One region of the Intestinimonas massiliensis (ex Afouda et al. 2020) genome, then DNA from elsewhere that is predicted to be linked to it. Evidence: riboswitches for the same ligand, from Rfam matches in the RefSeq annotation. Region 1 holds a riboswitch; the other holds the start of a gene.

Evidence for each region. Region 1 has a riboswitch for thiamine pyrophosphate ahead of thiT (energy-coupled thiamine transporter ThiT). Riboswitches for the same ligand answer to the same signal wherever they lie in the genome.
Region 2: it holds a riboswitch for thiamine pyrophosphate, as region 1 does, so the genes downstream of both, BN2154_RS06690 (YkoF family thiamine/hydroxymethylpyrimidine-binding protein) here and thiT (energy-coupled thiamine transporter ThiT) in region 1, are expected to answer to the same signal.

Annotation. Positions count from the first base shown of each region.
Region 1 is NZ_LN869528.1:512,367-519,778, forward strand. It holds gene BN2154_RS02655 (diguanylate cyclase) at 1-1,784, opposite strand, end outside; gene BN2154_RS02660 (HAD-IIB family hydrolase) at 1,945-2,760, opposite strand; gene thiT (energy-coupled thiamine transporter ThiT) at 2,767-3,354, opposite strand; TPP riboswitch at 3,426-3,543, opposite strand; gene BN2154_RS02670 (RluA family pseudouridine synthase) at 3,566-4,480, opposite strand; gene lspA (signal peptidase II) at 4,455-4,943, opposite strand; gene BN2154_RS15060 (Arc family DNA-binding protein) at 4,950-5,126, opposite strand; gene BN2154_RS15655 (hypothetical protein) at 5,259-5,423, shown strand; gene ileS (isoleucine--tRNA ligase) at 5,481-7,412, opposite strand, start outside.
Region 2 is NZ_LN869529.1:562,593-570,004, forward strand. It holds gene BN2154_RS06685 (ATP-dependent helicase) at 1-2,044, opposite strand, end outside; gene BN2154_RS16435 (hypothetical protein) at 2,103-2,225, opposite strand; gene BN2154_RS15735 (hypothetical protein) at 2,348-2,641, opposite strand; TPP riboswitch at 2,802-2,901, shown strand; gene BN2154_RS06690 (YkoF family thiamine/hydroxymethylpyrimidine-binding protein) at 2,992-3,621, shown strand; gene BN2154_RS06695 (ECF transporter S component) at 3,641-4,228, shown strand; gene BN2154_RS06700 (ABC transporter ATP-binding protein) at 4,221-5,690, shown strand; gene BN2154_RS06705 (energy-coupling factor transporter transmembrane component T family protein) at 5,678-6,391, shown strand; gene BN2154_RS06710 (radical SAM protein) at 6,408-7,412, shown strand, end outside.

The DNA of each region.
Region 1 (7,412 bases):
CTGACGGCGGAGCGGCTCCTGCCGCTGCGGCCGGGACCGTCCTTCAGCTCCTGGCTGTAATAGGCAAAGCACGCCTTCCCCTGGCTCTTGGCCTGGTAGAGGGCCAAATCGGCGCACTGGTACAAGCGCTGGTAGTCGGCGCCGTCGGCCGGGCACAGGGCGATGCCCACGCTGCAGGAGAGCTGCAGGTCGGGGGCGCCCTCCAGCGGCAGGGCGGCTATGGCGGCCAGGATTTCCCCGGCCTTGACCCCGGCATCCGACGCCTGGCTCAGACTGGACAGGAATACCGCGAATTCATCCCCGCCAATGCGGCCGATGACATCGGAGCCCCGGAACTGCCGCTTCAGACAGGCCGCCAGGTCGGTGAGCACCGCGTCTCCGCACAGATGGCCGTACTGGTCGTTGACGTTCTTGAAGTTGTCCAGGTCCAGAATCATCAGGGCCTGAATCTCCTCCGGCCGCCGCCCCTCGATCAGCTCGGCGGCCCGGGATCGTGCCGCGCTCTGGTTCAGCAGACCGGTAAGGGAATCCTTCTGGGCCTGCTCCAGCAGCCGCTGTTCGTGTTTCTTCTCGGCGTCGATGTCGGTGATGACCCCCACCGCCTTGATGGGCCTGCCCTCGCTGTCGAACTGTGTGGTGGCCCGGATACGGCACCAGAGATAGCGGCCGTCCCAGCTACGGATGCGGAACTCTGCCGATGAATAGGGTGCCCCCGCCGACGCGGCCTTCAGGAGCTGGCGGAAGGCGGGCATGTCGTCAGGGTGGACGTCCTTGGAGCTGGGGATGCGGGTACTGATCTCCCGCCGGATGGGGGCGTAGCCAAATTTTTTCTGCCAGTTGTTCGAAAAACTCAGGGTATCCTGTACGATATTCCACTCGAAAATGATGTCGTTGGTCTGATCCATGATGATCTGATGGCGCTCCAGCGACAGGCGCAGGGCCTCCTGGGCCTGCTTACGCTCGGTGATGTCCATCAGCATGGTGTTGAACACCGGCGCGCCGCCGGGGCTGCGCACCAGGCGGGACCGATCCAGCACCCAGAGCGGGTGGCCGTCGCGGCAGATCAGGCGGTACTCCTGTTCCACCGTGGAGTTTATCACCGGCGCGCGGAAATTCTTCCGCACATTTTCCCGGTCGTCGGGGTGGATCAGATCAATCAGGCGGTTGTGGTACTGCTCCTCCAGCTCCGTCTGGCGATAGCCCACCATATCCAGAAAGCCGCTGCTCATCTGCAGGATGGTAAAACCTCTGTCATCGCGGCAGCGGAGCACCCCTCCGGGCAGATTTTCCATCACATCCAGCAGCTCACGCTGGCTCTCCGCCGCCCGCTGGCGGAATTCCTCCGTCCGGGCCCGGCTGTCCTGCAGGACATAGAGCCGTCCCGGCCGCTGATCAAAGTCCGGCTGGGAGAGGTGGATGTGGCAGAGTTGGAGGCCGTCCTCCGTTTCCGTGCAGACCGCGCTGAACCGCAGGTCCAGCTCTGCCAGTCCGGCAGACGGGTCGCCGGGCTCGGCGCGGAATCCGCCATAGATCAGCCAGCCTTCGCCGGGCAGGGGCTCCGCCTCCTGCCAGCGCTCGGTGATGGAGAACGCTCCTCCGTATTCGGCCAGGTCTTGCTCCAGCAGGCGGCGCGCCTCCTGCTTTCCGCAGCAGACCTCGCCCCGGCCGCTGCCGATCCAGGTGACCCCGGGCGCCATCGCCGCCAGAAGGGCCTTCATGTCACGCTGCTCCAGATAGGTCTGCTCCAGTCGGATGATAAACTCCACCGCCTGCGTCCGTTCCATGTCGGCCCCCCTCTCTGGGAAATATTAGCATGAACTGGTTTCTGCCTCTATTATAGCAGACCTGACCGGCCTTGAGAAGCACGATTTATAAAGTCAGAGTAATTTCTTCCGACACAAAACACCCCGGAACGATGTGCGTTCCGGGGTGTTTCGTAACTTTTTAATAGCGCCGGTCCAGCGTCTGGATCACCTGGGCCACGCAGTCCTCCTCGCAGGAAGACAGGAGGACGGCGCCCCAGTCCCGGACCGCCTGGGCACAGTTGGCGGGGGCAAAGGGCACGGCAGACACCGCCAGCATGGGGATGTCGTTCTGATTGTCCCCCACGCAGTAGATGTGTTCCCGGCCGACGCCCAGCCGCTGGGCCAGCTTCAGCACCATGCCGCCCTTGGTGGCGGTCTTGGCGGTGCACTCCAGCAGCACCGCGTTGGAGAAGATGACCTCATAGCGGTCCGGCCAGCGGTCCAGCAGGTACTTCTGGGCAGTCAGCAGGCTTTGGTAATCGGCCTGGATCACCGCCTTACTCCAGGGCTGGGGCATGTCCGGCAGGTCCCGCTGGGTCCAGGTGGTCCTGACCCGCTCCACATGCCGCTGGGTGAAGGCGTTGGGCTGAAAGATATACACGTCGTCGCCGTGGTAGGTCTCCACTCCGATCTGGGGCATGACGGCGCAGAGCTGCCCCAGGTCGGCCGCCGCCGTTTCGGGCAGGGGCAGGTCCACCACCGTGCGCCCGGCAGCAAAGTCGTAGAGCAGCGCGCCGTTGGACAAAATCACGGGGGCGTTGAGGGGAATGGTGTGCGCATAGGGGGCAAAGGTGCGGCGGGCCCGGCCGGTGGCCACGGTAAAGCGGCCGCCCTCGCGGATGAAATACGCCAGCGCCGCCCGGTTGCCCGGGGACAGCTCGCAGCTTCCGCCCACCAGGGTATCGTCAAAGTCACTGGCCAGGAGAACGCCCTCAAATTTGCCCAATCCAATCACACCTTCTTATTTCGGAATATCCTCCCCCACATAGAATTTCTTCAGAGGCGCGTAGAGCAGCCCGGCGATGGCCAGGGCCAGAATGGTGTTGGGGAGCATGTAGGAGCCGTTATACACGAGCGAGTAGAGATTGGGCTCGTCGAACACCGTGCCCAGAATTTCGGTGGGAGCGTAGATACGGTAAATGGTAATGCCGCTGATGAAGTGGACGATAAAGCGCCCCAGGCAACCCAGGACGGTGCCGGCAAAAATGCCCCACTTTTTCCCTTTGAATAGGCCCGCCAGACCCAACGGGGGAAAGGCCACCAGATAATCCAGCAGCATGGACTGCCAGCCCCAGGCATATGCGCCGTCGAAGATGAGCTGTAAAAGGCCGAATACAAAGCCGGCCAGCAGGCCGTCCTTCAGGCCCCAACGCACGGCGAAGAGCAGGATGGGGAACATGGCTGGGGTGAGGGAGCCGCCGTTGGGCAGCTCCATGATCTTGATATAGCTCAGGATCTGGGCCAGGGCCACCATAATGGCGCCTTCGCACAGCATGCGGGTGCGGGTGCGGCCGGACACGGCGGAGCGGGTCGGTTTTGCAGAGGTCATCGATCATTTCTCCTTTTAAAAAATGTACCGCAGCGCAAACCGGAGCTAGCGCAAGCGGTACAGGAGAAACGACACGGTGTCGAATCAGCTTCCTACGCCGGCATTACCCGGATCAGGTTCAAGGGACCGGAGGCGGCCATACGCCTCGCATCTCAGCCGGACTTGCGTCCAGCGCCCCTGTATTCGATTTGTCCTGCGGTCGGGTCCTATTTTATCTCAGCCTGGACAGCTTGTCAAGCAACGCGGTGAAGTAGTCCGGCAGGGGACACTCCACGGTCACCCGTTCCCCGGTGCGCGGGTGGAGGAAGGACAGCCGCCGGGCGTGGAGGCACTGGCCGACCAGGCCGGGATAGGGCTTTTTGGCCCCATACACCGTGTCCCCCAGAATGGGATGGCCGATGGAGGCCAGGTGGACCCGGATCTGGTGGGTGCGGCCGGTCTCCAGACGGCATTGAATGTGGGTGCAGCCGGGATACCGTCCCAGTACGGCCCAGTGGGTCACCGCCCGGCGGCCGTTTTTCCGGTCGATGGCCATCCTTTTCCGGTCCGCGGGGTGGCGGCCGATGGGAGCGTCCACCGTGCCGGCGTCTTCCCTCAGGCTGCCCGCGCACACCGCCTCGTATTCCCGGTACAGGGAGTGGTCCTGGAGCTGCTCGGCCAGGGCCAGATGGGCGGCGTCGTTCTTGGCGGCGATGATGAGCCCCGAGGTGTCCCGGTCGATGCGGTGGACGATGCCGGGGCGCAGCGCTCCGTTGATTCCTGAAAGGCTATTTCCGCAGTGATATAACAGCGCGTTGACCAGCGTGCCGTCGGGATGGCCGGGGGCGGGGTGGACCACCATGCCCACCGGCTTGTTGACCACGATGACGTCGCCGTCCTCGTATACCACGTCCAGCGGGATGTTCTGGGGGAGGAGGTCCACCGGAGCGGGGTCGGGCAGGACCACCTCCAGCACGTCGCCGGGGGAGGTCTTGTCGTTTTTCCGGGCCGGGCGGCCCGACCGGGTCACCGCCCCCTCCTCCAGCAGCCGCTGGGCCGCCGAGCGGGTCAGCCCCTCCACCGAGCGGGCCAGAAACTGGTCCAGCCGCTCCCCAGCCCGGTCAGCCGTCAGCCGGATGGGTGTCATGGCCGGACTCCTTTTTCTCCAGCTTCTCGGCAAAGAAGAGGATGTAGACGACGAAGGCGATGCCGCCGCAGACCACGCAGATGTCGGCCACGTTAAAGACGGCAAAGCGCATAAACAGGGTCTGGAACATATCGGTGACAAAGCCCAGGAACAGCCGGTCGATGAGGTTACCCACCGCCCCGGCCAGGACCACCGACAGGGACAGGACCCCAAAGGGGTGCTTCACCACTTTTTTGACCAGGGCGGCGGCGATGACCACCGCCACCACGGCGGAGACGATGGTGAGCAGCCAGGTATGCTGGGAGAGCATGGAAAAGGCCGCCCCGGTGTTCTGGACATAGGTGAGCTCCAGAATGTGGGGCAGGAAGGGGAGGGAACCTCCCAGGGGGATGTGGGCGCGGACCAGAAACTTGACGACCTGATCCAGAACCACCAGCGCGAGGATGAGGATGGCATAGAGCATGAGCGGTTACTCCTTGGGGACGGCGATGGCGCCGTGTTCTTTTTCGTAGGCTTCCAAATACCTTTTGAGACAAATCTCAATCTCTTTGTTGATCGAGCGGCCATTTTCTTTGGCTACCACTCGTAATTTTGACATGACTTCCCGTTCCAAACGAAGCGGATAGGGATTCTCCTGTTGTCCCATGTGACCCACCTCTCTCTGTTTGATATCAAGATTATATCAGTATGATATTATCGCCGCAACGATACAAAAAGATATCATATAGATATTGACAATTTGATATCTATATGATATCAATATTGCGAGGTGATTTATATGGAACAGGAAAAAATCTGCGGGACCTGCAAATACTTTGCCCAGCACTACCGGAAGTGGGGCAAGGGATACCACGAGGTGGACTGCGGGCACTGCAAGTACCCCCGGATCAAAAAGCGCACCAAGGACCAGACCTGCCCGCACTGGGCGCCTCGGGAAACGTAGAACAAAAAAGCCCCCGCGGCCATACAACGTATGGCCGCGGGGGCTCAGCTTGTCTGCTTATGCTTCGGCGCGCACGACCCCGGCGCAACGGGGGCACAGCTCGGGGTGGTCGTGGTCCTCCCCCACGTGCTCGTTATGGTTCCAGCAGCGCACGCACTTAGGGGCCTCGGACAGCTTGACCGCGATGGTGCAGGGGATGAGGCAGTCGGCCATCTTTTCCCCCTCCACCGCCCCGGTGGTGACGGTGACCCTGGAGACGATGCACAGGGTGGCCAGGTCCACGCCGGACAGGAAGTCCGCGTCCTTCTGCTCGGCCACGGAGAGGGTGACCTCGGTGTCCTGGGCCTTTTTAAAGACCCCGGCGGCCCGGGCGTTCTCCAGGGCCTTGTTCACCGCGTCGCGGACCGAGATCAGCTTATCCCAGCGGACCTGGTCCGCCTCGGACAGGGCCAGAGCCTCGTCGTAGCCGGGCATGTCGTTGAGCAGGACGCTCTCAGTGTTCACGTCGGCGGTGTGGGGCATGGCGCTCCAGATCTCGTCGCTGGTGAAGGCCAGGATGGGGGCGATGAGCCGGGTCATGCCGTCCAGGATGGTATACAGGGCGGTCTGGGCGGAGCGGCGGCCGTGGGCGTCCCCGCAATACAGCCGGTCCTTGATGATGTCCAGGTAGAAGTTGGACATATCCACCACGCAGAAGTTGTACACCGCCCGGTAGACGGCGTGGAACTCATAGCGGACATAGGCCTCGCGGACGGTCTTGACCAGGTCGTTGAAGGAGGCCAGGGCGAAGCGGTCCAGCGCCTCCATCCGGTCCAGGGGCGTCTGGTCGGCGTCGGGGTTGAAATCGCACAGGTTGCCCAGCATGTACCGGGCGGTGTTACGGATCTTCAGATAGGCCTGGGAGAGCTGCTTCATGATGTCCTTGGAGATGCGCATATCCTGGGTATAGTCGGCCGAGGCCACCCACAGGCGCAGCATGTCGGCGCCGTAGTCCTTGATGACCTCCTCGGGGCCCACGGCATTGCCCAGGGACTTGTGCATGGCCTTGCCCTCGCCGTCCACGGTCCAGCCGTGGGTGATGATCTGCTTATAGGGGGCCACGCCCTTGGCGGCGATGCTGGTCAGCATGGAGGACTGGAACCAGCCCCGGTACTGGTCGCCGCCCTCCAGATAGACATCGGCGGGGAAATGGAGGTAGGGCCGCTCATCCAGCACTGCGGCGTGGGTGGAGCCGGAGTCGAACCACACGTCCATGATGTCGGACTCCTTGGTGAAGTGGGTGTGGCCGCACTTGGGGCAGCGGAACCCGGCGGGCACCAGCCGATCGGCCTCCCGGTCGAACCAGACGTTGGAGCCGTGCTCCCGGAAGAGGGCGGCCACATGCCGGATGGTCTCGGGGGTGACGATATCCGCCCCGCAGGAATCGCAGTAGAAGATGGGGATGGGCACGCCCCACACCCGCTGGCGGCTGATGCACCAGTCGTTGCGCTCGGTAATCATGCCCGTCATGCGGTCCTTGCCCCAGTCCGGCTTCCACCGGATGCCGTCGCAGGCCGCCACGGCAGCGTCCTTGATGGCGTCCACGGAGCAAAACCACTGCTCGGTGGCCCGGTAGATGATGGGGTGCTTGCACCGCCAGCAGTGGGGGTAGGAGTGGGTGATCTCCTCCTTGGCCAGGAGGAAACCCTCGGCCTCCAGATCCTCTACCACCATGTCGTTGGCCTTGGCGTAGAACTGGCCGTTGTACCGCTCGTCGGTCATGACGCCCTTGGCGTTCACCGGCACGGGGGTGCCGATATGGGTCAGCCCGGCGGCGTCGTACTGGCGGCAGATATTGAAGTCGTCGGCGCCGAAGCCGGGGGCGGTGTGGACGCAGCCGGTGCCGGCGTCCAACGTGACGTGGTCGCCGTTGAGGATGACGGAATCCCGGTCGAACATGGGGTGCTTGGCGGTCATCCGTTCAAACGCACTGCCCTTGAGGACGGCCAG
Region 2 (7,412 bases), on a different contig from region 1:
CGGAGGCGATGCTGCCCGTTTTGTCCAGGAGAATGCCGCGGCCAAACTGCCTGTGGACCACCGCCGCCCCGGGGATGTAATCCTTTTCCCAAAGCGCGACGGAGGATGCGGGGGGCGGGGCCTTCCGGGGCGGAGGGAGAGGCTTCGGCCGGGGCACGGCCCTGTCTCCGGACGGGACGGAGCCCAAAAGCTGGCGCGCGAAGGTGGAGCCCGGGGCCGGCTCCCCGAACCGGGCGGAATAGGTGAGCAGCTCCAACTGGTATTTGGCCCGGGTGATCCCGACGTAGAACAGCCGCCGCTCCTCCTCCAGGGCCTCCCGCTCCTCGGGGGAGAGGGAGCCCTCCTCCTCCGGCGTGTCCACCGCGGGAAAGACGCCATCCATCACGTCGATCAGGACCACCCGGTCGTACTCCAGCCCCTTGCTGGAGTGGATGGTGGACAGGACAAGGGGGCAGTCGGGGTAGCGCTCCGGCCCCTCCACCACCCGCTGGAGCGCGTCCAGCCGGTCCAGCAGGCCCTGGATGCCGGAGGACTGCCGAGCCAGGGAGAGCAGGATGTTCACCCGGGCGGCGTCGGCGTGCCTGGCGGACAGGTAGTCTCCGTAGCCCATGTATTTGACAATGCGCTGGAGCGCGGCGAAGCCGCCCAGCGCGGGCAGCTTGGAAAAGTGGGTCCGCAGGGCCCTCAGGCGGCCCGCCTGCCAGGGCTCGATCTGGCCGCTGTCCAGCAGCACGTCCAGTACCGGCGCGTCGCCGCCGTACCGGGCCAACACGTCCTGGAGCACCCTGCGCTTGAGGCGCAGGTCCAGCTTGTAGTAGAAGCGGAGAAAACGCTCCGCGTCCCGGCCGTCCAGGGCAAAGCGGAGCATGTCAGTCAGATCCCGCACCACCGGGCTGGAGAAAAAGTAGCTCTCCCTCTGGCGGCAGCGGTAGGGGACCCCTTCCCGCTCCGGCAGGTCGATCAGCGGCAGGGCGCTGTCGTTGTTGCGGTAGAGAATGGCGGTGGACCGGCTGCATTCCCGGGCGAGCCGGAGCAGATAGCGGTACTGACGGCTGTAATCCTCCAGCTCCACCACCCGAATGGGCTCCCCCTGGGGGTTGTCTGTGGTCATATGCTTGGCATGGCGGCTCTGGTTGCGCTGGATGAAGGCGTCCGCCTTTGCTACGATGGACCGGGTGGAGCGGTAGTTGGTCTCCATCAGAAGCACCCTGGCCTCCGGGTAGACGGTCTGGAACTCCAGCAGGGCCTGAGGCCAGGCGGCCCGGAAGCCATAGATGCTCTGGTCCTCGTCGCCGACCAGGAACAGATTCCGGCTTCGGGCCGCCAGCAGGCGAAGAATCTTGTGCTGGATCTTGGAAGTGTCCTGGGCCTCGTCCACGCAGAGGTAGGGAAAGCGGGTCTGGTAGTAGGCCAGCAGATCGGGGAAGCGGCGCAGGATGCGGCAGGCAAAGACCATCTGGTCGTCGTAGTCCATGCGGCGGCTGCGCTCCAACTGCTGCCGATAGGCGAAGTAGACGGCGGGAAAATCCACTCCGTCCAGCCTGATCTCCCGGACCTCTTCATCGGTGAGCAGCATGTTCTTGCAGTAGGTGATCCGGGTGCGGACCTCCTTCACGTCCTGATCGGTGGGGTAGTCGCCCCCGGCGGCCATCAGCTCCCGGACCAGGGCGGACAGGCGGATCTCGCTGCTCTCCAACTCGAAGGGGACGGTCCCCTTGACCCGGGCGTAGCGGTGGATGATGGACTGGCAGACGCCGTTGATGGTGCGGAACGGGAGGGTTTCGGCGTACTCCGCTCCGAAGAAGGAGTGAAACCGGCGCTTCATGTCCCCGGCGGCGGCTACCGTGTAGGTGACGGTGAGGATATGCCCCGGATCTATCCCCAGACAGTAGAGCATATACCCCAGTCGGGTGACCAGCACGGTGGTCTTGCCGCTGCCCGGAACGGCCAGCAGGAGGGTGGGCCCGTCCACCTGCCGCACGGCGGCCTCCTGCTGGGGGTTGAGCTGGATATGGAAACTGGATTTGAATTCCTCGTAGGTCATTCGGTTCCTCACTTTCGGGATAAAAGCGCCTCAAAGCCGCGGCTTTGAGGCGCTTGGCTTACCCCAGCATGTAGGTCCAGGGGAGGTTTTCCCAGGTGGCTGCGCCGTACTGCCGGATTAGCACGTCGGTGAGATAGCGGATCTTCTCGCGCGGGGCCTCGGAGCGGCCGGTGGTCAGCATGGCGTCCAACCGGTCGCGGTTATGCCACAGGTCGGCCCAGGTTCCGCGAAGGCCTCGGGGTGGCTGACCATGGCATAGCTGGAGGCGAAGCCCTCGGACCCGGAGCCGGCGGAAAAGGGGGCTCACTGGCCGCAGGAGGCGCTCCAGCCATTGACGATCCGAGCGGTGGAGACCACCATGTGTCCCATCTCGTGGCTGTACTCATAGGGAGAGCCGAAGCCGGTGCAGTAGATGCGGTCCACCTTGGCCGCGGAGTAGTCGTAGACGTGTTCGCCATGGAAGCCGCCGCCCATGCCGCTGGGCTCGCCGTTGAAGAAGATCCTATCGACGGGGAAGAGAACGATCTCAGTGGGACGGCGGCTCCACTCTCTCAGTGCCGGAGTGCGCGGGGTCCTGCGCTCTTTATTGTAACGCATCGCTCCATAAAAAAGCAACCTTTGAAGGGCGGCAGCCGAAATTACGGCCAGGAGCACAGGGGAATGCCTGCCGAACGGAGGGGGAGGAGAGGGAAAACAACTTTTCCTTGACAAGCGGAAGGGAACTGACTATACTGACAACAACAACTGAATATGGAAAGTAGAATTCTAGGGGGACTCCATGCGGAGTTGAGATAGATTAATCTGACCCTTTGAACCTGATGGTTAAGACCAGCGTAGGGAAGCAATTCGAACAGAACGACATGATTTGTTTGTGGCCAAAAGAGTGCTTTTTCACGTGAAAAAGCACTCTTTTTATTTTTGCCTGATGAAAGAAAGGAAGATGTGCAATGCAACAGGAAGGCTGCGGCTGCCAGCGGGAGGACCTCCCCTGGTCCGGGCGGGGCACCAAGCTGGATATCTCCGGCTGCCGGTTCTCCCTCTATCCCATGGACAGCGATTTTGTCTCCATCATTTTGGGGGCGCTGGAAAAGACCGACACCTCGGCGGTGTGGAGCCAGTCCGACGCCCTGTCCACCGTCTACCGCGGACGGCTGCCCTACGTGGCCGACGCGGTGAAGGGGCTGTTTATCAACGCCTGGCGGCCGGGCGTCCACATGGCGCTGGAGGGGCAGTTCTCCAAGGGCTGCCCGGGCGACTGCGACGGGGACAGCCTGCTGGACCGTCAGGGCCCAGCGCCCAACCAGGCGCTGGCGGCGGAGCGGCACTTTCCCGTGCTGTGCAAGCTGGCCCTGTACCCCATGGGGGTGGGGGACTACATCGACCAAATCGCCCAGGTCTGGCGCATGGCGGAGGACGCCGGTCTGGCCCCCGTCACCATCCACTATGCCACCCGCATCTCCGGCGACGTCCACCAGGTGTTCGACTATCTGGAGGCGGTCTGCCGCCGCATGGAGGAGACCGTCCCCCACTACATCCTGCATTTCACCCTGTCCGTCAACAGCCCCACCCAGGAATAACGAGAGGAGAAGATCCATCATGAACGAGAAATACGGCTGGAAGCTCCAGGAGATCATCCTGGTGGCGATGCTCTGCATCGTTTTCGGCGTCGTCTATCTGGCGGGGGTCTATCTGGCCTCCTTCCTCAGCACCCTGCTCACCCCCGTCGGCCTGGCCCCCCTGGCCAACGAGCTCGTCTTCGGCGTGTGGTTCATGGCCTCCACCCTGGCCGCCTACATCCTCCAGAAGCCCGGCGCGGCCATCGTGGCCGAGGTGCTGGCCGCCCTCATTGAGGTGCTGCTGGGCAACATGTACGGCCCCATGGTCATCGTGGCCGGCATCATCCAGGGCGCCGGCGGCGAGATCGTCTTTGCCGCGGGCGGCTACAAGAAATTCGACCGCAGGATGGTTTGCCTGGCCTCGGTTGGCTGCTGCATCACCAGCTTTTTGTGGAGTTTTGTCCGCTCCGGCTACGGCAAGCTGGCCGTTCCCCTGCTGGCGGTGATGTTCCTCATCCGGCTGGTCAGCTCGCTGATTTTCTCCGGCGTCCTCAGCAAGGCCATCGGCGACGGGCTGGCCCGCACCGGACTGCTCAAGGGCTACGCCCTGGGCCGGGCCCATGCCTGAGCCGCTGCTGGTCGGCCGGGAACTGACCTTCCGCTATGGAAAGCAGTCGGCTCCCATCTTTTCCAACCTGTCTCTGACGGTGGAGGAGGGAGAGACGGTGCTGCTGATGGGGCCCTCCGGCTGCGGCAAGTCCACCCTGGCCTACTGTCTGGCGGGGCTCTACCCCGAGTATGCCGGCGAGCTGGCGGGAACGGTCCGGCTGGCGGGACGGCCGCTGGAGTCCTATGGGCCGGCGGCCCGGGCACGGACGGTCTCCATCCTCTTCCAGAATCCGGACAACCAGTTCTGCATGGACCGAGTGGACCATGAGGTGCTCTTCGCCCTGGAGAACATCAACTACCCCGGCGACCTGCGGGCCCGGATGGACGAGCTGCTGGAGCTGGCGGGCCTGAGGGAGCTGGCCCAAGCCCCCATTCGCACCCTGTCCGGCGGCACCAAGCAGAAGCTGGCCCTGTGCACCGCGCTGGCCACCGGCGCAAGGCTGCTCATCCTGGACGAGCCCTTCGCCAACCTGGACCCGGCCTCCTGCGCCCAGCTCTCCGCCCAGCTCCAGGCGCTCAACCGGCGGGGCCTGACCCTGCTGGTGGTGGACCACCGGCCCGACTGGTGGCGGAGCTTCCTGACCCGTGTGGTGCTGATGGAGGACAAAGGAAATCTGGATGCAGGGGCGTTCCCTCCGTCGGAGCTGGAGGCCCGCCGGGAGGCGCTCACCCGCCGGGGCCTGTTTCTGGACGACGGCTGGCTCAACGGGCGGAGACCGCCCGCGGTGCCCCGGCCGCCGGAGACGGCGGCGGAAGCGGAGGATCTGGCGCTGTTTCACGCCCGGGAAAAGAAGCCCTGTCTGGAGCACCTCTCCTTCCGGCTGGAGAAGGGGAGCGTTACCGCTCTTATCGGCCGCAACGGGGCGGGTAAAACCACTCTGCTCACCGCCTTGGCCGGGGTGGGCCGCCACAGAGGAAGGCTCCGGGTGGCTGGGCGGGTCGGGCTGGTCTTTCAGAACCCCCGCTTCCAATTTCTCACCCTGACGGTGGAGGAGGAGGTCCTCACCACCCTGCGCGCCGCCCGGCCCCAGGCGGCGGAGGAAGCGCGGGCGGCGGAGGCCGAGGCCCTGCTGGGAGAGTTCGGCCTGCTGCCCTGGCGGAAGCACTCCCCCTATGAGCTGAGCCAGGGACAGCAGCGGCGGCTGGCCCTGCTGTCCATGCTGGCGGGGGAGCAGTCCCTGCTGCTGCTGGACGAGCCTACCTACGCCCAGGACGAGCGGTCCACCCGCTTCATCCTGGACCTGCTGGAGCGGCGGGTGGCGGAGGGACTCACCGCCGTGCTGGCCACCCACGACCTGGCGCTGGCCCGGGCCTGCGCCAATCAGATCCTGCTGCTGGAGGACGGACGCCTGACCACTCTCGCCCCAGCGGAGCTGGACGCCTATGCCGCCGAGAGGAGGATGCCGTCATGCGAAGCCTGAATCCCGGCTATAAGCTGCTCACGCTGATTTTGGCCTCCCTGCTGCTGTCGGTGACCTTTCGCACCCGGCTGAATCTGCTGACGGCGGGGCTGGCGCTGCTGGTCACCTTCTGTACGCCCGGTGTCCGCCGGCGGAACCTGCTGCTGGCCCTGATCCCTTTTTTTCTGACGGCGGCCGGCATGTTCACCACCGGCCTGTTCTTCTCCAACGGCGGGCAGGAGGGGGTGGAGGTAACGCTGCTGGGCCAGCGGACCCTCTACGCCACCAACCTGACCACCGCCGCCCAGCTCGCCTCCCGGGTGCTGGCCTTCGGCGGCCTGGGGATGCTCTTCGCCTTTACCACCGACTCCATGGAGCTGATTATGAGCCTGATGCAGCAGTTCCGCCTGCCGCCCAAGTTTGCCTATGGCATCCTGGCAGCCTACCACTTCTTTCCGGTGGTCAAGGAGGAATACGCCGTCGTGGGGGCGGCCCTACAGGTGCGGGGTGTCAAGGCGGGCCTCTGCTCCACCAGACGGCTGTTCCCCATGCTGGTCCACGCCCTGGAGCGTTCGGAGAGCCTGGCCATGGCCATGGAGTCCCGGGGCTTTGAAAGCGGGAGCCCCCGGGCGGTGGCGTTTCGGGTGGAGCTGCGCCCGGTGGATTTCCTGTTTCTCTTCGGACTCAACGGCGCGCTGCTCGCCGGACTCATTCTGCTGTGAGAAAGGAGACGCGTTCATGATTGCGGCCAAGCGGGGGGAGTGGGCTCAGGCCTGCGCCGACTACCCCGACCTGTCCCCCTTCACCCTGCTCAAGCTGAGCATGGTGCGCTACGGCGCGGAGCTGAGCCGGGGCGCGCTGGAGCGCCTTCAGGACCCCCGCTATTCCTTCGGGCAGACGGAGCCCTTCGGCATCCGCTTCGAGGGCCGAGCCCCCGCCCTGGCCCTGCCCGGCCCCATCCTGCTGCGGGACGGCTCCTTTGTCTACATCAACTACGGGGAGCGCTTTGACGACCCCTACCGGATCGACTACGACCGGGACAGCGGCGTGTTCCTGCTGCGGGAGGGGGAGGAGACCCTGGAGGAGGTGGACTTCGTGCCCCGGCCCGCCTTCTTTGGGAAAAAGACCAGCCGGGGCACCCCCATGGAGATGCTGGCCGACGTCCGGGCCCAGAAGCTGATTCTCACCGCCTTCCAGCGGTGCCGCCTGTGGGAGGGAGGCGACCAGTGCCATTTCTGCGCCTTCTTCACCGACGGCCGCAGCCAGGGGGAGGTGGACGGTCAGGACATCTACGAGACCGTGCGGGAGGCCATCCGGGAGCCCGGACGCTTTTCGGAGATCTACCTCTCCGGCGGTACGGATTTCAGCGGGGACCCGCCCTTTGCGGCCGAGGCGGAGCGCTACATCCGGGTGCTCCAGGCCGTCGGGCGGAACTTCTCCGGCCGGTTCTCCAGCCAGCTCATGGCTCCCGCCTATCCAAAGACGCTGCTCCGGCGCATTTACGATCAGACCGGGGTGACCTCCTACTGTCCCAACATCGAGGTGTGGGATGCGGCCATTTTTAAGGAGCTATGCCCGGGAAAGGAGAAATGGGTGGGCCACGCCGAGTGGGTCCGCCGGACCCTGGACGCGGTGGAGATCTTCGGGAAAGGGCAGGTGTGTACCCAGGTGGTGGGCGGCGTGGAGCTGGCCGCCCGAAACGGCTTTGCCACCGTGGACCAGGCCCTGAAATCCAACTTTGAG